Regions from separate parts of the Streptomyces sp. NPDC015125 genome, predicted to be linked through region 1. Evidence: riboswitches for the same ligand, from Rfam matches in the RefSeq annotation. Region 1 holds a riboswitch; each other region holds the start of a gene.

Evidence for each region. A riboswitch is a leader RNA that binds a small molecule or an ion and turns the genes downstream of it on or off. The one in region 1 is predicted to bind glycine.
Region 2: it holds a riboswitch for glycine, as region 1 does, so the genes downstream of both, gcvT (glycine cleavage system aminomethyltransferase GcvT) here and ACF088_RS15745 (hypothetical protein) in region 1, are expected to answer to the same signal.
Region 3: it holds a riboswitch for glycine, as region 1 does, so the genes downstream of both, gcvP (aminomethyl-transferring glycine dehydrogenase) here and ACF088_RS15745 (hypothetical protein) in region 1, are expected to answer to the same signal.

The regions. Positions count from the first base shown of each region.
Region 1 covers NZ_JBIBVF010000005.1:339,271-349,408, forward strand. Annotated here, with positions in the region: gene ACF088_RS15725 (MFS transporter) at 1-341, shown strand, start outside; gene lpdA (dihydrolipoyl dehydrogenase) at 419-1,906, opposite strand; gene ACF088_RS15735 (serine hydroxymethyltransferase) at 1,903-3,150, opposite strand; gene ACF088_RS15740 (L-serine ammonia-lyase) at 3,244-4,626, opposite strand; gene ACF088_RS15745 (hypothetical protein) at 4,866-5,441, opposite strand; glycine riboswitch at 5,590-5,684, opposite strand; gene ACF088_RS15750 (hypothetical protein) at 6,173-6,397, shown strand; gene ACF088_RS15755 (CBS domain-containing protein) at 6,348-6,866, shown strand; gene ACF088_RS15760 (hypothetical protein) at 7,073-7,327, shown strand; gene ACF088_RS15765 (choice-of-anchor C family protein) at 7,737-8,336, shown strand; gene ACF088_RS15770 (hypothetical protein) at 8,989-9,237, opposite strand; gene ACF088_RS15775 (hypothetical protein) at 9,302-9,625, shown strand; gene ACF088_RS15780 (IPT/TIG domain-containing protein) at 9,911-10,138, shown strand, end outside.
Region 2 covers NZ_JBIBVF010000001.1:280,543-290,680, forward strand. Annotated here, with positions in the region: gene ACF088_RS01200 (ABC transporter permease) at 1-107, opposite strand, end outside; gene ACF088_RS01205 (ABC transporter substrate-binding protein) at 188-1,939, opposite strand; gene ACF088_RS01210 (ABC transporter permease) at 2,057-3,055, opposite strand; gene ACF088_RS01215 (enhanced serine sensitivity protein SseB C-terminal domain-containing protein) at 3,465-4,265, opposite strand; gene ACF088_RS01220 (enhanced serine sensitivity protein SseB) at 4,328-5,125, opposite strand; gene ACF088_RS01225 (AAA family ATPase) at 5,218-5,904, opposite strand; glycine riboswitch at 6,179-6,274, shown strand; gene gcvT (glycine cleavage system aminomethyltransferase GcvT) at 6,427-7,554, shown strand; gene gcvH (glycine cleavage system protein GcvH) at 7,684-8,061, shown strand; gene glyA (serine hydroxymethyltransferase) at 8,156-9,415, shown strand; gene ACF088_RS01245 (L-serine ammonia-lyase) at 9,891-10,138, shown strand, end outside.
Region 3 covers NZ_JBIBVF010000012.1:203,598-213,735, reverse strand. Annotated here, with positions in the region: gene ACF088_RS24800 (MerR family transcriptional regulator) at 1-153, shown strand, start outside; gene ACF088_RS24795 (bifunctional nuclease family protein) at 210-683, shown strand; gene ACF088_RS24790 (MerR family transcriptional regulator) at 871-1,476, shown strand; gene ACF088_RS24785 (DNA polymerase IV) at 1,543-3,009, shown strand; gene ACF088_RS24780 (PRC-barrel domain-containing protein) at 2,913-3,302, opposite strand; glycine riboswitch at 3,417-3,513, shown strand; gene gcvP (aminomethyl-transferring glycine dehydrogenase) at 3,702-6,587, shown strand; gene ACF088_RS24770 (DUF5999 family protein) at 6,699-6,893, opposite strand; gene ACF088_RS24765 (hypothetical protein) at 7,239-7,829, opposite strand; gene ACF088_RS24760 (glutamate-cysteine ligase family protein) at 8,396-9,949, shown strand; gene ACF088_RS24755 (substrate-binding domain-containing protein) at 10,044-10,138, opposite strand, start outside.

The sequences.
Region 1 (10,138 bases):
TGTTGCTCCTGGGACTCCTGCCGGGTCTGCCCCCGGTCGCCAGCGGCCTGCTCTTCGCGGTGTACGCGATCGCCATCGGAGGCCCCACCCTGCTGCAGTGGATCTATCCGAACGAGCTCTTCCCCACCGAAATCCGGGCCACAGCCGTCGGCGTGGGCACAGGCTTCAGCCGAATCGCGGCAGCCGTGGGCACCTTCCTCACCCCCATCGCCCTCGACAACTGGGGTATCGGACCCACCATGTTGCTGGCCGCAGCGGTGTCCGCGGTCGGCGTGACGGTCTCGGTCGCCATGGCACCGGAAACCCTCGGCCGCTCCCTGGAGAGCTGCAGCGCCACCTGAACCGTACGACAGACGAGGCCGGGGCAGCATCCTGCCCCGGCCTCGTTGCGGTCCTTACCTCAGGGGACCACCGCCGCTCATCCTCTGCGGCGAACGGGCGCGGTATGAAGCGGGAGGCCGAGGGCCCCCATGGCCGCCTCCATGGTGGCCTCGCCAAGGGTCGGGTGCGCGTGGATGGTGTCGGCCAGGCCCGTCAGCGTCACACCGTGCGTCACGGCGAGCGCCGCCTCGGCTATCAGGTCGCTCGCGCCGGGACCGATGATGTGGGCCCCCAGGACCGTGCCGCTCGACCGCTCGGCGACCACCTTGACCATGCCGTCCGTAGCGCCGTATGCGTGTGCCCGCCCGAGAGCGGCGAACGGGAAACGGGCAGTGGCGATCTCATGGCCCTCGTCCCGTGCTTGAGCCTCCGTCAGGCCGACGCTCGCCACCTCCGGGCGGGTGAAGGTGGCTGCCGGTACGGCCCGGTAGTCGATGCGTTCATCGTGGCCGCTCACCACGGACGCCGCCACCAGGGCCTGATGGGAGGCGACATGGGCGAGCTGGAGGCGGCCCGTCACATCACCGATCGCCGAGATATGCGGGACGTTGGTGCGCAACTGGTCGGTGACCGGGACGTAGCCCCGGTCGTCGGTGTGCACTCCGGCCTTCTCCAGATCGAGGCCGGCAGTGTTGGGGCGGCGTCCGACACCGAAGAGGACGATGTCGGCGGGGAAGCTCTCTGCCGGTTGGCCGTCGGCGTCGGCCACCAGAGCCCGGAGATGAACGCCGTTGCCCTCTCCCTCCCCTTCGATGGCCGTGACGGTGTGCCGGGTCAGAACCTTGATCCCCTGCTTGGTGAAGGACCGGGTGAGCGCGCGTCCGATCTCCACGTCCTCGGCCGGCAGGAGCGTCGGCATCATCTCGACGAGGGTGACCTCGGCGCCGAACGTGCGGAACAGGCTCGCCCATTCCGCGCCGACCGCGCTGCCTCCGACCACGACGGCCCGCGCCGGGACCTCCGGTAGCAGGAACGCGCCGTCGGAGGTGATGACACCGGGAAGGTCGGAGCCCGGGAGATCCGGCATGACCGGCTGAGACCCGGTGGCAATGATGATGTCTTCCGCGGAGAGGGTCTGCCGCGCCGGCTGCGACGTCGGGGGTGCGGCGTAGAGCGGGCCGTCTCCGCCAAGGGGTGAGGGGCCCGTTTCGTGGACGGCGACGGTATGCGGATCGGTGAACCGTGCATGGCCGTTCACCACGGTCACGCCGTTGGCCTTGAGGAGATGCGCGATGCCCTCCGTCAGCCGGGTGACGATCCCGTCCTTGCGCTTCAGAACGGCGGAGTAGTCCAGCTGCACACCATCGGTCAGCACGCCGAACTCCTCGGCGCTGCGGACGGTCTCCAGGACTTCCGCCGATCGCAGCATGGCCTTGGTCGGGATGCAGCCCCAGTTGAGACATACGCCGCCGGGGCGCTCCTTGTCGACGAGGGCAACCGTGCGGCCGAGCTGGGCGGCGCGGATGGCGGCGACGTAGCCGCCGGGTCCGCCGCCGATGACGAGGACGTCGAAGTGCTTCTTCATATGGGTTCCTCTTCCGGGCGGGCATTTGCGGGTGTTCCGGGATGACGGGTCGCCAGATTGGTGACTCGACCCCTTAGCTCGGCCACTGCGGTGGCGTGGGGTTCGTGCGTGAGGGCGCGGGCGATCACATCGGCGACCTCGCGGAAGGCCGCGTCACCGAATCCACGGGCGGCCAGTGCCGTGGTGCCGAGGCACAGGCCGTGCTCCCCCGCGCTGTTCGGCCTGATGCCGAGCGAGCGCAGACGCTTCCCGGCCCGGCCGGCGTCCTGCACGGAATGCACGAAATCGATCAGCACGAGGGGCGTCTCGGTCGAGCCGGTGACGACCCGGGCCCCGGTCTCGGCCACGTCATCGGCGAGGAGCCGCCCGGCGAGGATTCGGGCGCCGCGGAGCGCGCGCTCCTGCCGGTCCCGGAACGCCGACGAGCCGGCCCCGCGGAGGGCGACCGCTGAGGCCGCGAGCAACTGCCCGGGAAGCCCGCCCACCCGGCGTGCGGCAGGGATCGAGGTCAGCCGGGTGGCGAGATGTCTGTCGTCGGTGAGCAGCACCCCCACCCCGGAACCGTCCACGATCCCGCGCAGGTCGGCGGTGACGACGTGGGCACCGGACACCGGACTCGGCTGCAGCCCGGCGGCCACCAAGCCCGCGAAGCATGTCATGTCGACCATCAGCAGGGCGCCGACCTCGTTCGCGACCCGTCGGAAGCGCGCCAGATCCGGGATGCGGGGGTGGACTGCCCCGCCCGCGACGATCACCGTGGGTAGGTGGGCCCGGGCAAGGCGGGCCACTTCCGCCATGTCGACCAGACCGTCGGATGCCCGGAGCGGGTACGGGACGACGTCGTACGGACGCCCGGGCAGGTCGACGAGTGTGCGGTGCACGCCATAGCCGCCAACGGCGTGGTCCAGGCAGAGGACGGTGTCTCCGGGGGCCAACAGGGCGATCAGAGCGACCTCGTGAGCCGGGACTCCCGTCGTCGGCAGCACATGGGCGAATTTCCCCCCGAAGAGGGCCTTCGACCGGCCGACGGCGATGCGTTCGACGGTCGCCTGTGCCGGGGACGTGGAGAAATTGCTCTCTCCCACAGCAACCATCGCCAAGGACTGCTGTCGTTCCGTCAGTTCCGTCGCGATGGCCGCCGCGACCTCGGGATCCACGTCGGTGAGCGGGGGCAGGTCTCCGGGATTGTCCGTGACCGTGGGTGGTGGGGCGCCACAAAGACGGGTGGAAGCAGGGGACGGCATGGGCGTGTGGTTCCTCTCGGAAGGAATCGTCAGGAGCGGAGGGGGGACGAAACGGCAACGGCTGGAGCGGAACGAGCGGTGAGGTCCGCCGGGTCAGCATTCGATGACGTTGACGGCGAGTCCGCCGCGAGCGGTCTCCTTGTACTTGACCTTCATGTCGGCGCCGGTGTCCTTCATGGTCTTGATGACCTTGTCGAGGGAGACGTGGTGGCGGCCGTCGCCGCGCAGGGCCATGCGGGCGGCGGTGACGGCCTTGACGGCGGCCATGCCGTTGCGCTCGATGCACGGGATCTGGACGAGGCCGCCGACGGGGTCGCAGGTCAGGCCCAGGTTGTGCTCCATACCGATCTCGGCGGCGTTCTCGACCTGCTCCACCGAGCCGCCCAGCACCTCCGCCAGACCGCCGGCGGCCATGGAACAGGCGGAGCCGACTTCGCCCTGGCAGCCGACCTCGGCGCCGGAGATGGAGGCGTTCTCCTTGAAGAGCATGCCGATGGCGCCGGCCGCGAGCAGGAAGCGGACGACGCCGTCCTCATCCGCGCCCGGCACAAAGTTGAGGTAGTAGTGCAGGACCGCCGGGATGATGCCGGCCGCGCCGTTGGTGGGGGCGGTCACCACCCGTCCGCCGGCCGCATTCTCCTCGTTCACAGCCATGGCGTAGAGGGTGGTCCACTCCATGGCGCGCGCGGCCGCGTCACCCTCGGAGCGCAGGGTCCGGGCGGCGGTGGCGGCCCGCCGCCGCACCTTCAGACCACCGGGCAGGATCCCCTCACGGGACATGCCCCGGGTCACACACGCCTGCATGACGTGCCAGATCTCCAGCAGCCCGGCCCGGATCTCCTCCTCGGTGCGCCAGGCCTTCTCGTTCTCCAGCATCAGCGCGGAGATGGACAGGCCGGTCTCCGCGGACAGGCGCAGCAGCTCGTCGCCGGTACGGAAGGGGTACTTCAGCACGGTGTCGTCGAGCTTGATGCGGTCCTCGCCGAGCGCGTCCTCGTCCACGACGAAGCCGCCGCCCACCGAGTAGTACGTCTTCTCCAGCAGCGGGGCGCCCGCGGTGTCGTAGGCGAAGAGGGTCATGCCGTTGGCGTGGTGGGGCAGGGCCCGGCGCCGGTGCAGGATCAGCTCGGTCGACTCATTGAAGTCGATCTCGTGATCGGTGCCCGTCTCCGTGCCCAGCAGTCGCAGCCGCTTGGTGGTGCGGATGCGCTCCACCTCGTCATCGGCACGTTCCACCTCCACGCTGCGCGGGGAGTGCCCTTCCAGCCCCAGCAGGACGGCCTTCGGCGTGCCGTGTCCGTGCCCTGTTGCGCCCAGCGAACCGAAGAGTTCGGCGCGTACGCAGGCAGTGCGCGGGAGGAGGCCGTCGCGTTCGAGACCGAGCACGAACATCCGGGCGGCGCGCATCGGGCCGACCGTATGGGAACTGGACGGTCCGATACCGATGGAGAAGAGGTCGAATACGCTGATGGCCACGCCATCCTCCGTGGGTCGTTGGGCGTGCCGGACAGTTCGGCTCCGGTGCCGCTCAGGCAGGTGTGGGGACTGGGGCAGGGAAGCAGGGCGGTGGTCGCGGAGCGACTCACCGCTGACCTTGCACGGCGCTCAGCCCTCGTAGGCTTCGATCAACGGGCCGGTGCATACGAGACTGCGGTCGCCGTGCGCGCCGTCGACACGGCGGACGCGGGGCCAGTGCTTCTTGTGGTCGGCCGCCGTCAGCGGGTACGGCGCCGTGTTCCGGCTGTAGGAGCGCCCTCCGTCGCGTGCCGGCCTCTGGGCCGTGCGGGGCGCGTTGAGCGGCGGGCTGTCGCCCCCGAACGTCCAGTGCGAGTTGGGGCGACTGAGGTCGCCGCCGCACTCCCCCGGCTTGGCCGGACCCGGCAGCGCGTTGAGGACGGGTGCAGTTGAGCGCACCGCGGCCAGGTGAAGGGCGGCTGCTCTGTGCGGGCGTTGAGCTTCATGGTGCCCGCCCCGAGCGGGATCGTGCAGTGGTGCCCCAGCCCGATCATGGAGAGGGTCTGCCGGTTGCGTTCGGACAGGGCGCGCAGCTCGGCTTCGGTCCGGGACTCGGACGCCGTGGCGGGAAGCCGCAGCCCATGGCGGTCGCACTGTGAACCGGGCACCGCGGCGTCGATCAGTTCGTCCCGCGCACCGAAGCCGCGGTGGGAGAGCAGCTCCGACAGCTCATCGGCGTCCGGTCCGATGTGGTGTACGGAGAAGGGCGCGGTCCGCTCCAGTGCGGCGAGCGACTGGTAGGACGCGGTGTCGGGGGGAGGGGCGGGGTTCGCCATGGAGGCTCCTCGGGCCTGGCGCGCACCGTCGAACGGGGCACGCGATCGAGTGAGCCTCCCCCTCTGTCATTGGCCTGAGAGCTTCACCGCGCGCTGCGCGGCTTGCACCGTGGGCGAGACGCATCAGCGCCTGCTTTCCAGAGTCCACCTCCACTGCGCGGTAACGAGGCCTGAGAGTTTCCGGGGAGGATTTGCTCCTTCGGCGCCACACCACTGGGGTGTGAGCTCTCCCGCGCAGAATCGTCGGTGGATTTTTCAATTGTGGTTCGCCGCACCGTACGGTGATCGACGCAAAGCCGTCAAGAGCTGTCCGCAGCCGGACCGCCGCAGGCACCGAGCTCGCGCGACGCGGCCCTGACCTGGGAAAATGGCACCTTGTACGCCGCCAGCGGACGCCGCTGTCCGCGTACCGGTGAGTATCGATCAGTGCTAGGGCCTCCCTGACATGCTGCGGCAGCGGCGCCGTCACCGGATTCCAGTACTTCGCATACCACTTGCCGTCGAGTTCGCCGACCTGCATGCCCAAGTGGGGCCGGCGCACCGGCACTGCGCTGATGACTGATCAAGCACACGATGCCCGAGCCCGAAACGAGCGGGTGTCCGGTGTCGCCGCGGCAGCGCCGGCGCCGCCATGATCGCCGGCGCCGGCCCCACGAACGGCGGCACCGGCAAGGAGTGCCAGGCCGGATACGGGGTTCAAGGACATCGCCACACACCTCACGGAGCACGACATCACGGCGGTACCGGTCGTCGACGACCAGGGCCGCCCGATCGGCGTGGTGTCGGAGCCGGGCCTGCTGCGCAAACAGGAGAGCCAGACGGATCCGGGCGGACATCTGACCACCGCGCATCTGCGGCTCGCGGACGCTCCAACGCTCACGCGCTCACGCGCTCACCGCCGAAGACTTGACGACCAGCCCGGCCGTCACGGCACGACCGCAGTGGTCTCTCGTTGAGGCGGCCCGCACCGTGCCCCACCACCACGTAAAACGGCTGCCTGTCGTGGACGACGCCGACCGGCTGGGGGCCATCGTCAGCCGTGCCGACCTGCTGCACGTCTTCCTGCGGCGAGCCGTCACGATCCGCGAGGAGAGCACGACGGACGTCCTGACCCGATCCCTCGGCCTGTCCCCCGGCGAGATCACCGTGCCAGTCACCGAAGGACGGGTGACGTCCGCGGGACCGTGCCGCAAGAAAGCCCCATCCCCATCGCGGTACGGATGTCCGAAAGCGTCGACGGTGTCGTCGACGTCACGAATCGCCTCCGCGCCGCGACCGCCGGTACACCACGGCGGTGACCGCATCCGTGTCCCGGACGAGGGCACTGATCGGTCACCACCTTCGAGAGGAAGGTTCATGACCGGCACCGACTCCTACCGGATCAGTGCCACCGAGGCCGAACGTCGGACGAACAGGCACCGGTGATGCCGGAGAACCAGAACAGCCCCGATCCGTCGACGGACCTGGAGAGACGACACCACCATCGCCAACCACGAATCCCTGGCACTGCGCGTGGAGTTCACCCGCGAGTCCGAACCACAGGAAACCACCTGGACCATCGCCGCCTACGAATCTTCCGTAGGCCCAGGCTCTGGCACACGCGGTGCTTGGACAGGCTGTCGCGCGGCACGGTGTCCGATCGAAGCCGGCTCCGGGATGCCGCCGAGGATGCCTGGGACGCGCTGATCAGGACGCTCCGCAACAAGGTGGAGACCGGGTTCCACCAGTACGGGACTTTCTTCATCCCGTCCGAGACGAGGAAGGCATGGGAGGCGTTGCTGACGGAGGCGATCACCAACCCCGGTGGACCGCCGTACCGGGACGCGATCGCGCAGTTGAACATGCCGCGCACTGTATGCCGGGCCAAGATCGACACCATGGCGTGAAGGGTCGCGAAGGCATCGGAGCCTCCGCTCGCCACTCCTGCGGCGCGGAGGCAGGTGAGGCCCTCGACGACAGGGACGGAAACGAGATGGCGTGGCTGGCCACGACGCTACTGAAGCCCGGCCGCCGGCACCGGTGGTGCACGGCGCGGGACTGACGAGTGGCGGAAGACGTGGAACGAGCGGAATGGCCTCTGGACCAGTCAGCGGCCACTCGCATCTGGTGACGTGCCCGCGGCCGGCGCTGGCTGATTTTTATCGGCGCGCCGATGCGCGAGCGCGGCGCGCGACGGTGAACTCACCAGGGCCGTTACCCCCGGGCGCCGTCTTCGCGGTCTGTCCCTGGCGAGGCCCGCGCTACAGACTTCGTGTGCTCCACCAGTACGCCCACCCTTTTCACCTGGAGGAACTCATGGTGGCCTTACGCGCATGCGTCACAACCGTTGCCGCTGCCGGCCTGCTGGCTCTCATGCCCGGTACCGCGCTGGCGGCCCCGGTCGCGCTCGATGACGGCAGCTTCGAATACCCGACCGCGCCGGCGAACTCCTTCAGTGCGTTGACGGCGGGGCAGTCCATCGGCCCCTGGACGGTCGACAGCGGTTCGGTGGACCTGATCGGCAGCGGTTTTTGGCAAGCGGCTGACGGAGCGCAGTCCGTCGACCTCAACGGCCAGGGCCCGGGCAAGGTGTCGCAGACCTTCGCGACGACAGCGGGCAAGACGTACACGGTCTCCTACGCGCTGGCCGGCAACCCGGCGGGCAATCAGGGCGTGAAGACGGGTCAGGTTCTCATTGACGGACAGGACTTCCAGAACTTCTCGTTCGACACCACTGGCAAGACCTTTGCCCGGATGGGTTACGTGGGACGTCAGGTGACGTTCGTGGCCACCGGTGCCTCCACGACCTTGTCGTTCGCCAGCACCACTGCCAGCGGCGCCTACGGTCCGGTGATCGACAACGTGAGGGTCGGGTCCTGCTGCTCCTGTTCTTCCTGCTCTTCGTGTTCCGGCTGACCGAAGCCACGACAGCTCGTCCGCGGGCGAGCCGCCGATCACGGCGGGCTGACAGGAGACCGAACTCGATGACGCGACGCCGTACGCGAAGGTGAACTGCGGTGCGGCGTGCTGTTCTGGTCCACGCCCGAACAGCACCGAGCCCCGGCCTCCGAGGATGGAGGCCGGGGCCAACACCCCATCGTCGGCTTCACACCGGGATCCCACACCATCGCCGTGGGGCTGCCAGACGCGAGCAACGATCACTGACACACGACCGGCTGCCCTCGCAAAGGACGACACCCTCATTCTGTTGGTAGTTCCTGGCACCGGTGGTGGTCGAGGCGCCGTGGCCGGTGACGGCCCTCACCATCGCGGTGAAGGGCAAGGCCGTCCTCTCGGTGAAACGGGTGCGGCCCGGAGATGTTGAACGTGCCGGTCACGGTGGCGTGCCGTCGTAGCCCGCCGGGTGCAAAGGCCCCCGCCGGAGCACTCCGCGGCGAGGCCTGCTCCTCTCGTGCGCTCTCACACAGCTCGTCGGGCTGTGCGGACTCCCCCTGCGCACGGTGATGACGGCAACCGCGAGGCCGACAAAGGCATTGATGGCGTTGGTGCGGTGTTCGTAAGCAGCGTGCGCGCCGGTAGAGGGCGTTCTGACGGGCGTGGGTGCGCTCTACGTGGCAGCGATGGGTGGCCTGGAGAGGGACTTTCTCGCCTTGGTGTGCGATCCGGCCTCCGGGTGGGCCGCATGGTCGAGAGTGCTGCGGATCGTGCCCGCGTCGTAGCCGACGTCCACGCCGCGAAGGTGTTCGGCCGCACCGAAGAACGCACCGGCATCGTCCCGTTCATGAACCTGGCTACCCAGGTCATGAACCAGGAACCCTGCGCAAGCGCCAAGCGCGTGTTCTGGATCGTTCGACAACGGCTCCTCCCATCGCGGTCAGAGGGCGGCCGACCGACTCACCGCGGCGTTCCCGAACACGGTCATGGTCCACACCCCCGTGCACGCCTCCTTGCTCAACCAAGTCGAGAGCTACCTCTCTGCCGTCCAGCGCAAGGCCCTCTCGCCCAACGACTTCACCGACCTCACCGAGGTCAGGGACCGGCTCCGAGCCCTCGAAGACCGTTACAACGCCACGGCACAGCCGTTCCAGTGGAGGTTCACCACCTCCGACCTGGACGATCTGCTGGCCAGGCTCGACCGGCACACCGCCGATCACCACGAAGAATCCTCTGTCGCACCGGCAGCGTGCCCCCCCCCGAAGGATTTACGGCGCCGACCACTTAGGGGGAGCGCGCGGCTGGTGTGAGCCCTATGGGGACTCAGGCGTATTTCCTCTTGTCGGACATTGCCTTCTTTGCTACTTGCAGCCCTTCTTGCGCCGTTCGAGAACGTGCGGTCGCGGAGACGATCCCTGTATGCCGGGATCCCGGCAGTCTCCACCGCCCCTTGGGGCCCGGCTGATGGCAGGTGCATGGTGAGCGAACTGAATACCTCCGGCGCAAAAGGGCCAGTCCTGGACGCTGTGTCTCCCACTGCTGTGATCCCGCGGTCAGTGCTCACGGTTCCGGTGGGGACCAAGCCGCTGGCATTGATGGTCGGTGTCCTCGGACTGCACGTCTACGTGGCCAACAGCGTTTCAGGGACGATCAGCGTTGTGGACGTGGGAACACAGACTGCGAGCACCGCCATCGCCCCTTTCACCACTCCCAGCGGGGTAGCCGTCACCCCGGACAACACCCGTCTGTTCGTGGCGAACAGTGGCACACGCGCTGTCAGTACCGCGCTGAGAGACATCCTCGACGTCACCGGCACGATCGCC
Region 2 (10,138 bases), on a different contig from region 1:
TGCCCGGCCAGCTTCGGCAGCAGGAAGAAGATGCCGAAAGTGACCGCGCTGACGATCAGCAGCAGAACCACTGCGCTGATCAACCTGCGGATGATGTACGAGAACACGGGGATGCGGCGTCGGCGCCGCGAGCCGGTTTTACCGCCGGCCCGCGGACACCAATGCCTTCACCTGCCTTCCAGGGCTGCTACTTCTTGACGCCGATGTTGAGGTAGTCGTACTGACCGCTGAAGGCCGAGGTGGACACCAGGTTGGTGGCCTTGGGCGAGCGGTACATCAGAACCTTGAAGTAGGTGAGCGGGACCAGCGCCGCCTGCTCCATCGTCTTCTTGTCGATCTCGGCGTACGCCTTCTCGCGGGCCGCCTTGTCGGTGTTGGCGATGGCGGTGTCGAGCAGCTTGTTGATCTCCGGGTCGTCCAGCTCCGAAAGGTTGGCGTTACCGGACTGGCTGATCGCCTTGCCGTTCAGGATCTGCTGGAGGTAGCCGTAGCCGGTCGGGAAGTCCGAGCCCCACTGCATCATGATCATGCCGACGTTGTTCTTCTTGTTGAACTTCGGCACACCGGCGTAGTCCGAGAAGTACTTGCTGGTCGGGTACGACTGGATCTTGGCGGTGACGCCGATCTTCTTCAGCGAGTCGATCACCGAGGTGGCCGCGTCGACCTCGTCCTGGCGGTCGTTGCGGGCCAGGATCGTGGTCGTGGTCTTGCCGGCGCCGCACTTCGCCCAGTGCTTCTTGGCCTCGGTCAGGTCCAGCTTGTCGCCGTCGTACTTCTGCGGGTACAGGTCGTACTTCTGGTAGCCGTCGATGTCGGTCGGCAGGACCGTGGAGGCCAGGTCACCGCGGATCGGGCCGCCGAGCGAGGTCTGTACGGCCTTCTTGTCGATGGCGTACTCGACGGCCTTGCGGCACTCGATGTTGTCGAACGGCTTCACCTTGGTGTTCAGCGCCGTGTAGACCAGGCGCTGGCCGAGGGTGTTGTCGGTGTTGCCCTTCTCCTTGGAGTCCGTCAGGAGCTGGGCCTGGGTCTGCCCGTCGACACCACGGCCGGCCAGGTCCACCAGGGTGTTACCGGACTGGAGGTCCTTGTCGATGGTCGACTGGGCGACCTTCAGGTTCAGGACGATCTTCTCCGGCAGCTGCTTGCGCAGCGGGTCCGTCTTCGCGGACCACTGCGGGTTGCGGACCAGGGTGAGCTTCTTGCCCTCCTGGTAGCTCTCGAACTTGTACGAGCCGGTGGACAGCACGGACTTGGTGTAGTCCGCGCCCTTGTCCTTGGCCTGCGGGACCGGGGCGGTCTGCGGGGCGCTCACCAGGTAGTCGAACTCGGCGAACGGCTTCTTGAGGTGGAAGACGACGGTCTGGTCGTCCGGGGTCTCGATGGACTTCAGACCGGCCTTGCTCTTGTCCTTGTAGGGACCCTTGTAGCCGCCGTCGTTGTCCTTGAGGAACTGCTGGAAGTAGTTCGGGCCCAGCGAGAGGGTGTCGCGCGCGAAGTTGCTGCGCTCGACGGCGTACTTGACGTCCTGCGAGGTGACCGTGGAGCCGTCGTCGTACTTGACGCCCTTGCGGATCTTGTACGTCCAGGTCTTGCCGCCGTCACTGGGCTTGCCCATCGACTCGGCGAGGTCCGGGGTCAGCTCGTTGCCCTTGGCGCCGGGGCCCGGCTTGAAGGTGGTGAGCGGGCGCGCGTAGAGCCGGCTGAAGTTGTAGATGAAGGCGTAGTACGTGTTGCCCGGGTCGAACGACTCGGGGGCGTCGCTCATCGCGTAGGTGACCGTGCCGCCCTTCGCATCCGAGGCGTTGACGACGCCCTTGGTGGCGGCGTTCGCCTCGCCCGAGCCCTCCGAGGAGCCCTTGCCCCCGCTGCAGCCGGCCAGCAAAAGGCCCGCACTGGTGATGGCCGCGACAGCCGCGACCGGAACTGACCTTCGCATGATGGTCGGTGTCCCCTTCGTTCGTCGAGAAAGGTCAAACCTCAAAACGCAGTAACGCAGTAACGCGGAAACTCGGTAATGCAGTTGGGGGGTCGGAGCGGGTGCCCGATGCAGCCGTCAGCGGCTGCGCGGGTCCAGCGCGTCCCTCAGCCCGTCACCGAGCAGGTTGAACGCGAGCACGGTGACGAAGATCGCGAGGCCGGGGACGATCATGTACTGGGGATCGACCTCGTAGTACTTGACCGCCTGGTTGAGCATGCCGCCCCAGGACGCCTGGGGCGGCTGGATGCCGACGCCCAGGAAGCTCAGGGCCGCTTCGAAGAGGATGTTGGAGGGGATCAGCAGCGTCGAGTAGACGATGATCGGCCCCACCAGGTTGGGCAGCAGCTCCCGGAAGAGGATGAACGGCCCGCGTGCACCCATGCCGCGGGCGGCGTCCACGAATTCCCGCTCGCGCAGCGACAGCGTCTGCGCACGCACGATCCGCCCCATGTACGGCCAGTTGAAGAAGCCGATCACGAAGATCAGCACCGAGATGTGCAGCGGCAGGCCGTCCAGACCGAAGGCGCCGCCCTGCAGCGAGGCGGAGATCGCGATGGCGAACAGCAGCAGCGGGAAGGCCAGGAAGACATCCATCATCCGGCTGATGAAGGCGTCCACCCGCCCGCGGTAGAAGCCGGCGACCACACCGAGCACCGTGCCGATGGCGACCGACAGCAGCGTCGCGCCGAACGCCACGATCAGCGAAACCCAGGATCCCTCCAGGATCCGGGCGAGCAGATCACGGCCGAACTTCGGGTCCACGCCGAGGGGATGGTCCCCGCTCATGCCGCCGAGGTCGCCCTTGGGGAGCGTGGTGTTGGGGTCGATCAGCGACTGGTTGGGATTGTTCGGGTCCAGCCCCAGCAGGGCCTGGATCGGACGGGAGAGCGCGGCGACGGCGATGAGCAGGATGACAACGATGGCACCGGCCACCGCCACCTTGTCCCGCTTGAAGCGCAGCCATGCGATCTGACCGAGCGAACGCCCCTCGATCCGCTTTCCCTCGACGCCCTTCAGCACCGCTTCCGGCTGCGCCTCAGCAGCCGCCCCGGTGGTCTCGATCGGTGCGGTCACAGTGCCTTTGACCCCTCTCGGCCGACGGTGGCCGGCCCCTGCCCGCCGCGGATTGCGGCCTGGTTCACATCACTGGTGCAAGTTCGGTGCAGCAAGTCCTGCGGGCATCGCGGAAGTTCGCACTATGGAAGTCTCAGACTTGCGCGACGCCGTGGGATGACGCTCGTACAAAGGGCCGAGGCCCCTGTTGTTTCCGGAGTCTTCATCCCTTTCTCGATCAGTCACCAGCCCTGACGGGGAATGGATGCGCAACTGTGATGTGCTCCACGGCTTTCCGTTATACGGACGACAGTTCGGGCTGAGCGGAGCGATCACCCGCGGGAGAGATCCTCAACCGCGGGGCATACAGGGAGAATTCACCACGAGACCGGCGCCCGGGTGGTACTCCTGGGGCGCCGGAGACCGGCTGTCAGTAAGGGCGCGGGTAGCCGTAGCCGTACGACGGCGCGGGGGCCGGCTGACCCGGCGGCTGGGCGTAGCCGTCACGGTCGAAGAAGGGACGCGTGGAGGCCCGCATCCACATGCCGACCGGGTCGAACTCGTCGTTCATCGCAACGGTGGAGACGGGCAGACCGTCCGGAACCGCGCCGATCGACTGCTGGATCATCAACCGCACCGAATCCACCGCTTGCTGGCCGGTGTCGTACAGATCCAGACCGATCGCCAGATAAGGGGCACCGAGCGCCGGCTGCACCCAGGCCCGGCGCAGCGACCGCACGGCGGGCGTCCGGTGCGCGTTCTGGGCGAGCAGCGCATAGAACTGCGGGATGTCGATGACCGGTTCGGAGATCCGCAGCGGACCGGCCGGCAGCCGGTCCAGACCACCGGCGATACGGCGCAGATCCAGCCACGGGATGCCCACACCCCCGCCGGGGGCATGCGGATTCAGCCACAGGCCCCAGCGGTCGGGGAAGAGCGCGGCGGCGATCTCCGGGCCGGTGACGACCTCGTGGTCGCGGTTCCAGCCGGAGGCGGCGAGCTCGGGCGCCGAGGTCACACACGGCGCATAGCCGAGGCCCTCGACCTCCATGTTTCCGTACTGCGCATCGGGCGAACCGGCCCGGCCGTGCCACAGCAGCATCCAGACCTGGCCCGCGGCGAGCGCGTGCAGCAGCGCCTCATAGGCGTCGTAACGGCCGGGCGAGACCTGCTGGAGCAGCTGCTCCAGCGCTCCGGCCGCCGCCGGCCCCTGATGCGCACCCGCGCTCACGTGGTCCGTCCCTTCTGTCTGCAGGGCACGTCATGGGTGCGCCCGCCCGTCATCCATCCAGCTTACGAGTGGTCCCGAGAGTAGAAGGGCCGCACACGCTCCAGCATCCAGTCGGCGACCGGGTCGCCCTGGGCGAGGTCGAGCATGACGAGCTGTACGGGCCAGGGCACCGGCACTGCGCCGAGCGCACGTCCGAGGGCTGACAGTACCGCCTCGCGAGCGGTGCCGTCGTGCAGTGCCGCAGGGTCCGCACCGATCTGCACACCGACGAACAGCGCGGGCGTGTCGCCCTCGACACTTGCCAGGGCACGCCGGGCAGTCAGGACAATTCCGGCACCGGAGAACTCCAGTCCGGCGGCGGCCAGGAAGTCCACCGGTTCGTGCTGCCAGTCCGGCTCGAAGAGCCGCACCCGGCCGCCGCTGGGCAGACCGGCCGGCTCGTGACGCCCCTCCCGGCACAATTCGGCCACCGCGGGCGGCGGCAGCGGGACGCCGACCCTGCCGTCCGGGTTGACCGCGATGCCGATCTGCGGGGGCAGCCCGCGGGCGAACTCCCGGGCCGGGGCGACGGTGAAGGACATATGCGCGCCCACCAGCCGCAAGAACTCCTGCTCGGAGCTGTAGACCGGGACATAGGCCGCACCGTCGAGCTCGACGGTGGGCAGATCGAGGCCCCGGGTGCCGGGCCCCGCGCTCTCCGGTCCGCCGCCGTTGGGCAGCGGCACCCAGACCCTGCTGCGGCCCAGTACCTCGACGATCCGGCCACCGGCACCCGGGTGCCCGACCGAGGCGGCCAGCGCCTCTTCGAGCTCGTTCGCCGGCCACGCCAGCTGCGGTATCCCCTGCTCCGGAAATGTCATGTGTTCCCACCCGTTCCAAACCGCGCCATCTGGCCAAAGACCCTAGACGAGAAGGAGTGCGGAGGGACCCGCGGGGCACGGTGGCCGTCCGCTCAGTCGAAGGTGACCGTCTCCAGGGCGCTCGCCGTCCGCCGGTCGAGCAGTACGGCCGAGTCGAAGCCCTTCGGCAGCCGGGCCGACTCCGCCGCACCGACCAGCCGGCCCACGGCCCCGCGGTGCCGCGCGAAGGCGTACCCCGACACCCCGCGCCCCCGCGACTCCTGGCCGGACAGTGCCACCTCGGGCGGCACATCGAGCAGCACCAGATGCAGCCCGCGGCCGCCGCGCACCGCCGAGCGCGCGATCCAGCCACGCACCCACGCCAGGGTGCCGCAGTCGTGCACCACCACACTGTCCCCGGAGCGCAGCGCACGATGCAGCGTCAGATAGTGGGCGACCCGGACCAGCGGACGGTAGAGGGCGTACGGCAGCCGGCGCAGCCTGCCGTGCTCCCAGCGCTCGCGGACGTCCTGCGAATCGATGCGGTGCACCGCGGCACCGTGTGCGTCCAGCGGCGGTACGACACGATGCATCAGGGTGCTCTTGCCGCTGCCCGGCAGACCGGAGACCACCACCAGGTCACCGGCCGGGAACCGCAGCTCGGCGGCGCCGTTCGCCCGTCCACGGTCCCGGAGGTCCACGATTTCGGCTCCGCGCCCCGGCCGGACGACGGGCCGCGGCGTCCGGCCGGCCCGGGACCCGGCTGCGGGCGGCACCGCCGGCGCGACGGCCGGAGGCACGACGGCCGGAGGCACGACGTCTGAAGTGGCCCCGAATGCCGCTTCGCTGTGCACGCGATCGTCCTCCCCGTCCGGTTCTGCTCCGGTTCGAGTCCGTCCCCTACCCGCAGAGTGTCAAGAAAAGGTAATGCCCATCAAGGCTATTGTCCGATCTGCCCACGTCACGGGCGGGGTGACGGCCGGGGCTCCTCTATCGGGCGATCCCGTGCAATGATGTGGCCGCCACGTGCACATCAGGTCTCACCTGTGCACCGCCAACTCCATACCGGCCGTTTGAACCCGCGCGGGAGAGTCCCCGGCCGCCATGGCGGGGCGCCGAAGGAGCAAGTCCTCCCTTGAATCTCTCAGGCCCCTATACCGCGCAGGCGAGGCAGATCTGAAAAGCGAGCCGCAGCCCGGCGCACGGGGCGGCTCCACCCAAGGTGCAAACCGGGTCCGTTCGCGGGATCCCGGTGAACCTCTCAGGTTCCGATGACAGATGGGGAGAACGTCTTGTTCACCCCTGCCTGGGAGCCCAGAACCATGACTGATGCCCCCCGCCGTACCGCGCTGGATGCCACCCATCGCGCGCTCGGCGCCACCATGACCGACTTCGCCGGCTGGGACATGCCACTCCGCTACAGCAGCGAGCGTGACGAACATGTCGCCGTCCGTACCCGCGCCGGGCTGTTCGACCTCTCCCACATGGGCGAGATCACCGTCACCGGCCCGCAGGCCGCCGACCTCCTCGACTATGCGCTGGTCGGCAACATCGGGGGCGTCAAGACCGGCCGTGCCCGCTACACCATGATCTGCGAGGCCGAGGGCGGCATTCTCGACGACCTGATCGTCTACCGCCTGGCCGACCAGGAGTACATGGTCGTCGCCAACGCCTCCAACGCCCAGGTGGTGCTGGACGCGCTGAGCGCACGAGCGGGCGGCTTCGACGCCGCGATTCGCGACGACCGGGACGCCTACGCGCTGCTCGCGGTGCAGGGCCCGGAGTCGCCCGGGATCCTCAAGGCGCTGACGGACGCCGACCTGGACGGTCTCAAGTACTACGCGGGGCTGCCCGGCACGGTCGCCGGTGTAGAGGCGCTGATCGCCCGTACCGGGTACACCGGCGAGGACGGCTTCGAGCTGTTCGTCCGGCCGGCCGACGCGGTCGCCCTCTGGGAGGCGCTGACCGAGGCCGGCAAGGACGCCGGTCTGGTGCCCTGCGGCCTGTCCTGCCGGGACACCCTGCGCCTGGAGGCGGGCATGCCGCTGTACGGGCACGAGCTGACGACCTCGACCACGCCGTTCGACGCGGGCCTGGGCCGGGTCGTGAAGTTCGAGAAGACGACCAACAACGGCGACTTCGTCGGCCGTACCGCGCTGGCGGCGGCCGCCGAGCGCGCCGAGGCGAACCCGCCGCGCAAGCTGGTCGGTCTGATCGCCGCGGGCCGCCGGGTCCCGCGGGCCGGCTACCCGGTCGTCACGGCCGACGGCACGGTCATCGGCGAGGTCACCTCCGGGGCCCCCTCTCCCACCCTCGGCAAGCCGGTCGCCATCGCGTACGTCGACGCCGCCTACGCCACACCGGGCACCGAGGGTGTGTGCGTGGACATCCGTGGAAGCCATGAGCCGTACGAGGTCACCGCTCTGCCGTTCTACAAGCGGCAGAAGTAGGAGTTCACCCGGGGCGGACCCGGCAGCGGCGCGCACCCGTGCGTCTCACTGTGCAAGACCCTCCCCCCTTGGTGTCACCAGGGGCGACCCCCTTCACGACCACACCCTCGCGTACAGGAGAATCGAGCCATGAGCAACCCCCAGCAGCTGCGCTACAGCAAGGAGCACGAGTGGCTGTCGGGCGCCGAGGAAGGCGTCTCGACGGTCGGCATCACCGAGCACGCGGCCAACGCGCTCGGCGACGTCGTCTTCGTGCAACTCCCCGAGGTCGGTGCCACGGTCGCGGCGGGCGAGACCTGCGGCGAGCTGGAGTCGACCAAGTCGGTCAGCGATCTCTACTCGCCCGTCGACGGTGAGATCACCGAGATCAACGAGGATGTCGTCAACGACCCCTCGCTGGTGAACTCCGCCCCGTTCGAGGGCGGTTGGCTGTTCAAGGTGAAGATCAGCGGCGAGCCGGGCGAGCTGCTCTCGGCCGACGCGTACGCCGCCTTCATCCAGAGCTGAGCCGCCCGGCCCCCTCCGCCACCGCCCCCGCGGAAGCTCCCCCGGGCTCCGTCCGGGGGACCCCCTCGCGCCCCTGACTCCCCCAGGAAGACTCATGTCGCTTCTGAACAGCTCCCTCCACGAGCTCGACCCCGATGTCGCCGCCGCCGTCGACGCCGAACTCCACCGCCAGCAGTCCACCCTCGAAATGATCGCGTCGGAGAACTTCGCCCCCGTCGCCGTCATGGAGGCCCAGGGCTCCGTCCTCACCAACAAGTACGCCGAGGGCTACCCCGGCCGCCGCTACTACGGCGGCTGCGAGCACGTCGATGTCGTCGAGCAGATCGCCATCGACCGCATCAAGACCCTCTTCGGCGCCGAGGCCGCCAACGTGCAGCCGCACTCCGGCGCACAGGCCAACGCCGCCGCCATGTTCGCCCTCATCAAGCCGGGCGACACCATCCTGGGCCTGAACCTCGCCCACGGCGGGCACCTGACCCACGGCATGAAGATCAACTTCAGCGGCAAGCTCTACAACGTGGTGCCGTACCACGTCGACGAGAAGACCAACCTGGTCGACATGGAAGAGGTCGAGCGCCTCGCCAAGGAGCACCGCCCCAAGCTGATCGTGGCCGGCTGGTCCGCCTACCCCCGCCAGCTCGACTTCGCCGCGTTCCGCCGGATCGCCGACGAGGTCGGCGCCTACCTCATGGTCGACATGGCGCACTTCGCCGGCCTGGTCGCCGCCGGCCTGCACCCCAACCCGGTGCCGCACGCCCACGTGGTGACCACCACCACCCACAAGACCCTGGGCGGCCCGCGCGGCGGCGTCATCCTCTCCACCCAGGAGCTGGCCAAGAAGATCAACTCTGCGGTCTTCCCCGGCCAGCAGGGCGGGCCCCTGGAGCACGTCATCGCCGCCAAGGCCGTCTCCTTCAAGGTCGCCGCCTCCGACGACTTCAAGGAGCGCCAGCAGCGCACCCTCGACGGCGCCCGGATCCTGGCCGAGCGCCTGGTCCAGGACGACGTCAGGCAGCACGGCGTCTCCGTGCTGTCCGGCGGCACCGACGTCCACCTCGTCCTCGTCGACCTGCGCGACAGCGAGCTGGACGGCCAGCAGGCCGAGGACCGTCTCCACGAGGTCGGCATCACCGTCAACCGCAACGCGATCCCCAACGACCCGCGGCCGCCGATGGTGACCTCGGGCCTGCGCATCGGCACCCCGGCGCTGGCCACCCGCGGCTTCCAGGCCGAGGACTTCCGCGAGGTCGCCGACATCATCGCCGAGGCCCTCAAGCCCGCCTACGACGCCGAAGCCCTCAAGGCCCGCGTCACCGCACTCGCGGAGAAGTTCCCGCTGTACCCGTCCCTGTGACGCGACTCATGCACTGAGCCCGCTGCCCGCCGGTCACCGGCGGGCGCAGGGTGCACGACGGTGAGCCCGGGGTCGTCGGTCCCGGCTCACGGTCTGCCTGCCGCTGTCCTCCCCTCTTCGCGCGCACGGTCTTCACACACACGGTGCCCGCCGGTGCGGGCACGGCACGCATGACCGGTGCGGTGGCGGGCAGCCGCCCTGCACGGGGAGGCGGTTTCCGGCCGGACCCCGCACGCGGGTCAGGACCGGACACGCCTCCTCGGCAGGCCGGGCCGGTACACGGCCCGGAGTCCGCTGACCGCGTATCCACACCGACACCGACCGTTACCCCCGCCGCCGCGCACCCGACAGTTTCCGTCCGGCGGCGCCCGGCCCGGTCCGCGTTACCCTCGACCAACAGCGCAGAAACGTCCCCTCTGCCCCATTGCTCCACCGCTCCACCGTCCACCACGAGCAGACAAGGGAGTCCGCCCCCGTGGCCATCTCCGTCTTCGACCTCTTCTCCATCGGCATCGGCCCCTCCAGCTCCCACACCGTCGGCCCGATGCGCGCCGCCCGGATGTTCGTCGGACGCCTCAAGAAGGACGGTCTGCTCGCCCAGACGGTCACCGTGCGCGCCGAGCTGTTCGGCTCGCTGGGCGCCACCGGCCACGGCCACGGCACCCCCAAGGCCGTCCTCCTCGGCCTGGAAGGCCACTCCCCCCGCACCGTCGACGTCGAGTC
Region 3 (10,138 bases), on a different contig from region 1:
GCGGGCCTGGTCGAGCAGGTCGTTGCACCCCTTCGGCGGCACCGTAATCCGCAGACCAGGGCGCATGCCGAAGCCACTGCCAGGGAGCTGGCAACGCTGTCCGTGCGGCTGCATGCGGCACTGGTGCAGAGCGCTTTGCGGGTCCGGCTGTAGTGAGCAAACGAGTGCCCGACTACCCAAACCGGCCGGGCACGTCCTAGGGTTGCTGTGTGAACGAGCTCGACGTCGTGGGTGTCCGGGTGGAAATGCCTTCCAGCCAACCGATCGTGCTCCTGCGGGAGGTGGGAGGCGACCGATACTTGCCCATTTGGATCGGGCCAGGGGAGGCCACCGCCATCGCCTTTGCCCAGCAGGGCATGGTCCCTGCCAGGCCGCTGACGCACGACCTTTTCAAGGACGTGCTCGAAGCGGTGGGCCAGGAGCTGACGCAGGTCCGCATCACGGATCTGCGCGAGGGGGTTTTCTATGCCGAACTTGTCTTTGCGAGCGGAGTCGAGGTCAGCGCGCGTCCGTCCGACGCGATAGCGCTGGCTTTGCGCACCGGAACGCCGATCTTCGGTACCGACGGTGTGCTGGACGACGCGGGGATCGCCATCCCGGACGAGCAGGAGGACGAGGTGGAGAAGTTCCGCGAGTTCCTCGACCAGATCTCGCCCGAGGACTTCGGGACCAACAGCCAGTAATACCGGCCAAGCGAACCGTCTGTTTCCGGCCAAACCCTTAGCCGTTCCCCGTGTGGGGTCACGAGAAACCACTCGTAGGGTGATTATCACTCGGCGTGGCGAGCGCGGCGATCGTTGACGCACCCCGAGTGACTGCATACCGTCGATGTGGCAGGTCCCGTCCGGGACGTGGAGGACGGAGGGCGGCGTGGCAATCACCGGCGACGGTATGGCGGCGGAAGGGGCGTTGCCGCTCCACTCGGGCGCAGCAGCGAACCCTGCCCCGGCACCGGCCGCGGCGGTGTCGGGGGACTGCGAGGCGCAGAACATCGGCTATCGCGGCCCGACCGCCTGTGCGGCAGCGGGCATCACCTACCGGCAGCTCGACTACTGGGCGCGTACGGGCCTGGTGGAGCCGAGCATCCGGCCGGCGTACGGCTCCGGCACCCAGCGGCTCTACAGCTTCCGGGACGTCGTGGTCCTGAAGATCGTCAAGCGGCTGCTGGACACCGGGGTGTCGCTGCAGAACATCCGCACCGCCGTCCAGCATCTGCGGGCGCGGGGGCTGGCGGATCTGACGCGGATGACGCTCATGAGCGACGGTGCGACGGTCTACGAGTGCACCTCGCCCGACCAGGTCGTGGACCTGCTCCAGGGCGGCCAGGGCGTCTTCGGGATCGCCGTGGGCGTGGTGTGGCGGGACGTGGAGGGTGTGCTGTCACAGCTCCACGGGGAGCGGGTGGACACCGGCGAGACCCTGATCGGGAAGAACCCGCAGGACGAGCTGGCACGGCGGCGCAACCGGGCGGTCTGAGTCCCTGACGGCACCACCGGCCCGGCATGGGGCCGATTGTCAGTGGCATGGGGCAGCATCGGAGATGTGAGACCTGCGCCGACGATCCTGCATCTCGACATGGATGCGTTCTTCGCGGCCGCCGAGCAGGCGGCCAAGCCGAGCCTTCGCGGCAAGCCCGTGGTGGTCGGCGGGATCGGCGTGCGCGGGGTGGTCTCCACGGCGTCGTACGAAGCCCGGGTGTTCGGCGTCCGCTCCGCGATGCCCACGGCCCAGGCGCGTCGGCTGTGTCCCAACGCCGCTTATCTCACTCCGCGCTTCTCGCTGTACCGCCAGGTGAGTGAGACGGTCATGGAGCTGCTGCACGCGCTGTCGCCGCTGGTGGAGCCGCTGAGTCTGGATGAGGCCTTCGTCGATCTGGAAGCGGGCGGGGTGCCGCCGGAGACGGCTGCTGCGCAGGTCGTGGGGGAGCAACTGCGCCGCGAGATCCGTTCCGCCACGGGCCTGACCGGCTCGGTGGGGCTGGCCGGCGCCAAGATGCTGGCGAAGATCGCGTCCGAGGCGGCCAAGCCGAACGGTCTGGTGGTGATCGAGCCCGGCACCGAACGGGAACTGCTGGGCCCGATGACGGTGCGGACGCTGCCCGGAGTGGGGCCCGCGACGGCCGAGACGCTGCGCCGGGCCGGGATCCACACGGTCGCGGAGACCGCGGAGGCCGGCGAAGCCGAGCTGGTGCGGCTGCTGGGCAGGGCACATGGCGCCGGGCTGTATGCGATGGCGCTGGGCCGGGACGACCGGCCGGTGGTGGCCGAGCGGGACGCGAAGTCCATCTCGGTCGAGGACACCTTCGAGGTCGATCTGACCGACCGGACGCGGGTACGGAGCGAGGTGCTCCGGCTGGCGAACCGCTGCGTGGAGCGGCTGCGGGCCGCCGGGCGTTCCGGGCGGACGGTGGTCATCAAGGTGCGCAACTACGACTTCTCGACGCTGACCCGTTCCGAGACGCTCCGTGGACCCACCGACGACCCTGCGGTGATACGGGAGGCCGCCGTGCGGCTGCTGGAGATGGTGGACACCACCGGCGGGGTGCGGCTGCTGGGTGTGGGGGTCAGCGGCCTGGCCGACTTCACGCAGGAGGATCTGTTCGCACAGCTGGCGACGGAGCGGGAGGCCGAGGAGGCGGAGAAGGCGGCGAAGGCGGCGGCGGAGCCGTCCGGTGGCGGGACGGCGCCGCCGGAGGCCGAAGAGGAGCGGCCGCGGCGCTGGCATCCCGGCCTGGACGTGGTGCACGACGAGTACGGCGCCGGCTGGGTGCAGGGGAGCGGGGTGGGGAGAGTGACCGTACGCTTCGAAACGCCGTGGTCCGCACCGGGAAGGGTGCGGACCTTTGCTGTCGAGGATCCGGCGCTGCGGCCGGGGGAGCCCCTGCCGCTGGTGGGCGGGGGACCGGCGGACGGTCAGTCGTCCGAGCCGGCGATCTTGCCGAAGTCCTTGTCACCGGAGCCGGGCGAGGACACCGGATCGGAGACCGGGGAGGAGATATCCAGTCGGTAGTGGTGATAGAGCTGGAGTTCCTGCTCGGGGGAGAGATGACGGCCGACGCCGAAGTCCGGCGCGTCCTTGATCAGCTTGCGGTCGTAAGGAATGTGCAGGCCCTCACCGACCATCTTGCTGGGTTCGAGGGGGACGAACGCGTCGCGGCTGAAGAGTCCGGTGCGCACGGCCGCCCACTCCGGTTCCCCCGTCGCGTCGTCGAGATACACCTCGTCGATCGTGCCTATTTTGGCGCCGTTACGGTCGAACGCTTTGCGGCCGATCAGGCTCCGGGGATCGATATCGGTTTGCACGGTCCCTCCAATTGGTCGCAACTGCCCTCTGACAACTACCAAACGGCACATTTCATGCCCTGGCCACTCGAAGGATCCTTCGAGTGCCGCGCTGGTAGGCTGGCCAATGGCCGCAGACCCCGTGCGGGAGAGTCCTTGTCGTTCGCGACCAGGGCGCCGAAGGAGCAAATCCTCCCCGGAATCTCTCAGGCACACGTACCGCATGGGCGAGGTCACTCTGGAAAGCAGGGCGGGCCCCGGAAGGCACAGCTCCGGGACCCATCCTCACCGACGGTGAAAGCCGGGCCGCCTCGCGCGGGCCGGTGAAGCTCTCAGGTTGAGATGACAGAGGGGGAGGCCGTCCGGGCACCCGCGCCGTGGTGCCCCTCGTAGGTCGCACCGACCAGGAGGCCCCCGCAGATGACCACCAATCGCATCTCCTTGACCGAGCTGGAACGCGGCACCCCCTTCGAGCACCGGCACATCGGTCCCGACCACGAGGCGCAGGCGAAGATGCTCGCGCACATCGGGTTCGGATCGCTGGACGAGCTCACCGCCACCGCCGTTCCCGATGTGATCAAGAGCGCGGAGGCGCTCGGCCTGCCGCAGGCCCGTACCGAGGCCGAGGTGCTCCAGGAGCTGCACGGCCTCGCGGACCGTAACCAGGTGCTGGCGTCCATGATCGGACTCGGTTACCACGGCACGTTCACCCCGCCGGTGATCCTGCGCAACGTGATGGAGAACCCGGCCTGGTACACGGCATACACCCCCTATCAGCCGGAGATCTCGCAGGGCCGCCTCGAGGCGCTGCTGAACTTCCAGACGATGGTCGCCGACCTGACCGGACTGCCCACCTCCGGCGCCTCGCTGCTGGACGAGGGCACCGCGGCCGCCGAGGCGATGGCCCTCTCCCGCCGGGTCGGCAAGGTCAAGCAGGGTGTCTTCCTGATCGACGCCGACTGTCTGCCGCAGACCATCGCCGTGATCCAGACCCGCGCGGAGCCCACCGGCGTCGAGGTCGTGGTCGCCGACCTGTCCGACGGTATTCCGGCCGGGATCGCCGAGCGCGGTGTGTTCGGTGTGCTGCTGCAGTATCCCGGCGCCTCCGGTGCGGTCCGCGACCCGCGCGCCGTCATCGAGCAGGCCCACGAGCTGGGCGCGGTCGTCACCGTCGCCGCCGATCTCCTCGCCCTGACGCTGCTGACCTCGCCCGGTGAGCTCGGCGCGGACATCGCCGTCGGCACCACCCAGCGCTTCGGTGTCCCGATGGGCTTCGGCGGGCCGCACGCCGGCTTCATGGCCGTACGCGACCAGTTCGCCCGCAGTCTGCCGGGGCGTCTGGTGGGCGTCTCCGTCGACGCCGACGGCAACAAGGCCTACCGCCTCGCGCTGCAGACCCGCGAGCAGCACATCCGCCGCGAGAAGGCCACCAGCAACATCTGCACCGCGCAGGTGCTGCTCGCCGTCATGGCCGGCATGTACGCGGTCTACCACGGCCCGGACGGTCTGCGGACGATCGCCCGGCGCACCCACCGCTACGCCGCGGTCCTCGCCGAGGGCCTGCGGGCCGGCGGGGTGGAGATCGTGCACGGCGCGTACTTCGACACGCTGACCGCGCGGGTGCCCGGCCGGGCCGCCGAGGTCGTCGCCGCCGCCCGCGAGGCCGGTGTCAACCTCCGGCAGGTCGACGCCGACCTGGTCGGCATCGCCTGCGACGAGACCACGGGGCGCGCGCAGCTGGCCGGTGTCTGGGGCGCCTTCGGCGTGCACGGCGATGTCGAGGAGCTGGACGCGGCCGCCGCCGAAACGCTGCCGCAGGCCCTGCTGCGCAGCGACGACTACCTCGCCCACCCGGTCTTCCACCAGTACCGCTCCGAGACCGCGATGCTGCGCTACCTGCGCACCCTCGCCGACAAGGACTACGCGCTGGACCGCGGCATGATCCCGCTCGGCTCCTGCACCATGAAGCTGAACGCGACCACCGAGATGGAGCCGGTCACCTGGCCCGCCTTCGGTCAGCTGCACCCGTTCGCGCCGGCCGCCCAGGCCCAGGGCTACCTCACCCTGATCCAGGAGCTGGAGGAGCGCCTCGCCACCGTCACCGGCTATGACAAGGTCTCCATCCAGCCCAACGCCGGATCGCAGGGCGAGCTGGCCGGTCTGCTGGCGGTGCGTGCCTACCACCGCGCCAACGGTGACGAGCAGCGCACCGTCTGCCTGATCCCGTCCTCCGCGCACGGCACCAATGCCGCCAGCGCGGTGATGGCCGGGATGAAGGTCGTCGTCGTCAAGACCGGTGAGGACGGCGAGGTCGACACCGACGATCTGCACGCCAAGATCGAGAAGCACCGTGACGAGCTCGCGGTCCTGATGGTCACCTACCCCTCCACCCACGGCGTGTTCGAGGAGCACATCACCCAGATCTGCGCGGCGGTGCACGACGCCGGCGGCCAGGTCTACGTCGACGGCGCCAACCTCAACGCGCTGGTCGGGCTCGCCGAGCCCGGCAAGTTCGGCGGCGATGTCTCGCACCTCAACCTGCACAAGACGTTCTGCATCCCGCACGGCGGCGGTGGCCCGGGCGTCGGCCCGGTCGGCGTACGCGCCCACCTGGCGCCGTACCTGCCCAACCACCCGCTGCAGCCCGGCGCGGGCCCGGAGACGGGCGTGGGACCCATCTCCGCGGCGCCCTGGGGCTCGGCCGGCATCCTGCCGATCTCCTGGGCTTACGTCCGCCTGATGGGCGGCGAGGGCCTCAAGCGCGCCACCCAGGTCGCGGTGCTGAGCGCCAACTACATCGCCAAGCGCCTGGAGCCGCACTACCCGGTGCTCTACACCGGCCCCGGCGGTCTGGTCGCGCACGAGTGCATCATCGACGTCCGGCCGCTGACTAAGGCGACCGGTGTGAGCATCGACGACGTCGCCAAGCGGCTCATCGACTACGGCTTCCACGCGCCGACGATGTCGTTCCCGGTGGCCGGCACGCTGATGATCGAGCCGACCGAGAGCGAGGACCTCGGCGAGCTGGACCGGTTCTGCGACGCGATGATCGCCATCCGTGCGGAGATCGAGAAGGTCGGCACGGGGGAGTGGGACAAGGACGACAACCCGCTGCGCAACGCTCCGCACACCGCGGGCGCGCTCGGTGGCGACTGGTCGCACCCGTACACCCGTGAGGAGGCCGTCTTCCCGGCCGGCGTCGAGGCCTCGGAGAAGTACTGGCCGCCGGTGCGCCGCATCGACGGTGCCTTCGGCGACCGTAACCTGGTCTGCTCCTGCCCGCCGCTGGACGCGTACGACAACTGAGTCACGGCGACCGAGTCACGGCGAGGGGTTCCTCGCAACGGACTCACCGCAACATTCAAGGGCCCTCGGCAGATCTGCCGGGGGCCCAGTGGTGCGTGGCGCGCTCGCGGGTCAGGCGGCGGCGGTGGCGCGAGCGCGGTGCGGGGCGATGACCTGCCCGTCCGGCAGCAGCTCACCGGTGTCCTCGAAGAGCAGGACGCCGTTGCAGAGCAGGCTCCAGCCCTGCTCCGGGTGGTGCGCCACAGGGTGTGCGGCCTCCCGGTCGGTGGAGGCGGCTGACGGGCAGGGCGGTTGGTGCTGGCACATGGAAGTTGTCTTTCGCTGCGGTGTGGTGAACGTCGTTGTGCGGCTCGATGAGGTGTGCATGGCCGCTCCCCCGTTTCCATCGGTCGGTCCCAGTGTTGCCCCACGGGCGGGATTCCGCAGGGATTTCGCAGCAGCGGTACTCACTCGGTAGGGACGCGTCACCCATGCGGGCGGTTGCTCCCAATTGCACTCCTCCCCAAGAGGGTTGGGAGTGGTGGCCGCGGACTAGCCCGCGCGGGTGAGCGCGACAGAGCGCCCCGTGGCCGGAAGGGGCCGCGGGGCATGCTCATGCCGGGTGGCGGGCGCCGGTGTCCCCCGGCGGAAGACCGGGGCCGGCGGATGGGTTCAGGCGGGTTCGGCGAGGAGCGGGGTGGCCGGCGTGAGGCGCAGTGTGAGCCGGGGGAGCAGGTCGGCGATGCGCTGCGGACGGTGCGCGGCGATCCCCGGCGGGGCGGGCGCCAGCGGCACCAGCAGGTCACCGGGAGCGGCCAGTCCTTCGGTGCCGTCCGAGGTGACGTCGTGGTGCAGCCACAGGGTGAGCATGTACAGCTCGGGTACGGACAGCAGCCGCGGCTGGTAGGGGATGGCGAGCGACTCGGCCTGCGCCAGTGCCTGCTCGGTGGCGGCTACATAGGGGCCGCCGCAGAACCGTGCGAAGGTCCAGCCGTCCGCGGTGAGCACCGCTTCGGCGGTTGCCACGGCCCGCTCCCCGCCGCGGACCAGGAAACGCCAGCCGGCCAGGCGGGTCCGCGGCGCGCCACCGGTCCGGCTGACGTCTTCCCAGACGTGGACGGGCAGCGGGTGGTCGGGGCTGAGCGGGCCCTGATGGGCGCGCAGCGCGGAGACCGGGGCCTCGCGGACCGCGGTGGGTGAGCCGAGGGCAGCGAGAACGCAGCGCAGGGCAGGCGTGGGGGCAGGGGGGAGGTGCAGCGGCATGGTGGGTCGCCTCTCACTTCGGAGACACGGTGGAGCCTGGCAGGTGCAAACGACGCTGTCTGCGTGCGGGGTCAGAGCGTGGCCGGCCGGGGCTGCGGCCCGGCGAGGTCAGTCGCTGTGCCCCCGTGCCGGTGGGAACACCGGGACGCTGGGCGCCAAGTCTCTGCCTCGTAAGCGGAGTTTATACGACGTATGTTCTGAAAGTGTTTCGACTACCGGCCTTGCGGATTTCGGGCAAGGGGAAATCCAGACCCCTGTGTGCGGCGCTTTCTTCCGCTTTGTGCATCGCTTTTACGGCGCTACCTCGCATTCCGTCGGCGGCGCGGTAGGCCGGATCTCGCCGGTATTTCTCGGGAAGAAATGCGGAAGGCGATCGCCGCCGAGATATGCCTGCGGGAGGTGCCGGAGGCCGGTCCACTTCGAGCCTATCGGTACCGGCGTGCCGCCGCGGCGTTATCGATCAGATTGCCGGGGCATCATCGACCGTAGCGTGAGCCCCGCTGCAGTCGGGGAAGGCCCCAAGCGGCCCGTGGTCGCGGGACGTTCACTCGAGGAAGGACCCTTCGATGGGCGAGAAGGTCGCCGCGGACGGGATCGACCTGGCGGACCGGGAGCGTTATCGAAGAAAGCTCCACGAGTGCCTCGAGGGATTGCAGAGGCTCCTGGAGGAGGAGAGGTTCGACCGGCCCAAGAATCTCATGGGCCTGGAGATCGAACTCAATCTGGCGGGCGCCGACGGGCTGCCCCGAATGATGAACTCTCAAGTTCTTGAGCGCATCGCCAGCTGCGATTTCCAGACCGAACTCGCCCAGTGCAATCTTGAGGTCAACATCCTGCCGCACCGATTGAGCGGCCGCGTCCTGGACCAGCTCGCCGAAGAACTCCGTACGGGACTCCACTATGCCGAAAGGAAGGCACGCGAGGTCGCCGCCCGGATCGTGATGATCGGCATCCTGCCCACCCTGCACGCGACCGACCTCACGGCCGCCAGCCTCTCCGAGAACGACCGCTATGTACTGCTCAACGACCAGATGCGGGCGGCCCGCGGCGAGGACTTCGCACTCGACATCCGGGGCGTGGAGCATCTGGTCTCCCGCTCGCCCTCCATCGCGCCGGAGGCCGCCTGCACCTCGGTCCAGCTGCACCTCCAGGTGACACCGGGCCGCTTCGCCGCGGTCTGGAACGCGGCACAGGCCATCGCCGCCGTGCAGGTGGCCGTGGGTGCCAACTCACCGTTCCTCTTCGGCCGTGAACTGTGGCGCGAGTCCCGTCCGCCGGTCTTCCAGCAGGCCACCGATACCCGGGTGCCCGAGCTGCAGGCCCAGGGGGTACGCCCCCGTACCTGGTTCGGCGAGCGCTGGATCGACTCCGCATACGACCTGTTCGAGGAGAATCTGCGCTATTTCCCGCCGCTGCTGCCGGTATGCGGACCGCAGGAGCCGCTGCAGATCCTCGACGAGGGCGGGGCCCCCGACCTGGCCGAACTGGTGCTGCACAACGGCACGATCTACCGCTGGAACCGTCCCGTCTACGCGGTGGCCGACGGAGTCGCGCATCTGAGGGTCGAGAACCGGGTGCTGCCGGCCGGCCCCACCGTCGCCGACGTCATCGCCAACACCGCCTTCTACTACGGACTGGTACGGGCGCTGGCCGAGGAGCCGCGCCCTGTCTGGTCGCGGCTCCCGTTCGCCGCCGCGGCGCGCAACTTCGACGCCGCCTGCCGGTACGGCATCGACGCCACCCTTGACTGGCCCCGCCCCGGACGGGCCGGTGGGATCGCCGAAATCCCGGCCGTACGGCTGGTACGCCGAGAACTGCTGCCACTGGCGGCTCGCGGGCTGGACGCCTGGGGGGTGGAACCGGCCGATCGTGACCACTACCTCGGCATCATCGAGGAACGCTGCCGACGCCGGGTCAACGGCGCGTCCTGGCAGGCCGCCGCCTGCCACCACGCCCGGCGCCAGGGCCTCGACCGGGAGGCCGCGCTCGCCGCGATGACCCGGCGCTACAGCGAGCTGATGCACACCGGGGAGCCGGTGCACACCTGGCCGGTCGCCTGGCCGGTCGGCCGGCGGCCCGTCGTGCGGAAGCCACAGGAGGCGGCGACCGAGGGGAAGTAGCGGGGCGGCGGAGTGTGCACGGTGGGTACCGGTGCGGCGGGGTGTGCCCGGTGGGTACCGGTGCGGCGGACGGGTTCCGGCCCGCGCGCGGTGCTCAGCGCGCCCCCTTGCCGCCCGCCGTCATCAGGGCGTTGAGGAGCGTCTGGTGGAGCTGCGACGGGTCGCCGACCCGGTGGGCCGATCCGCCGG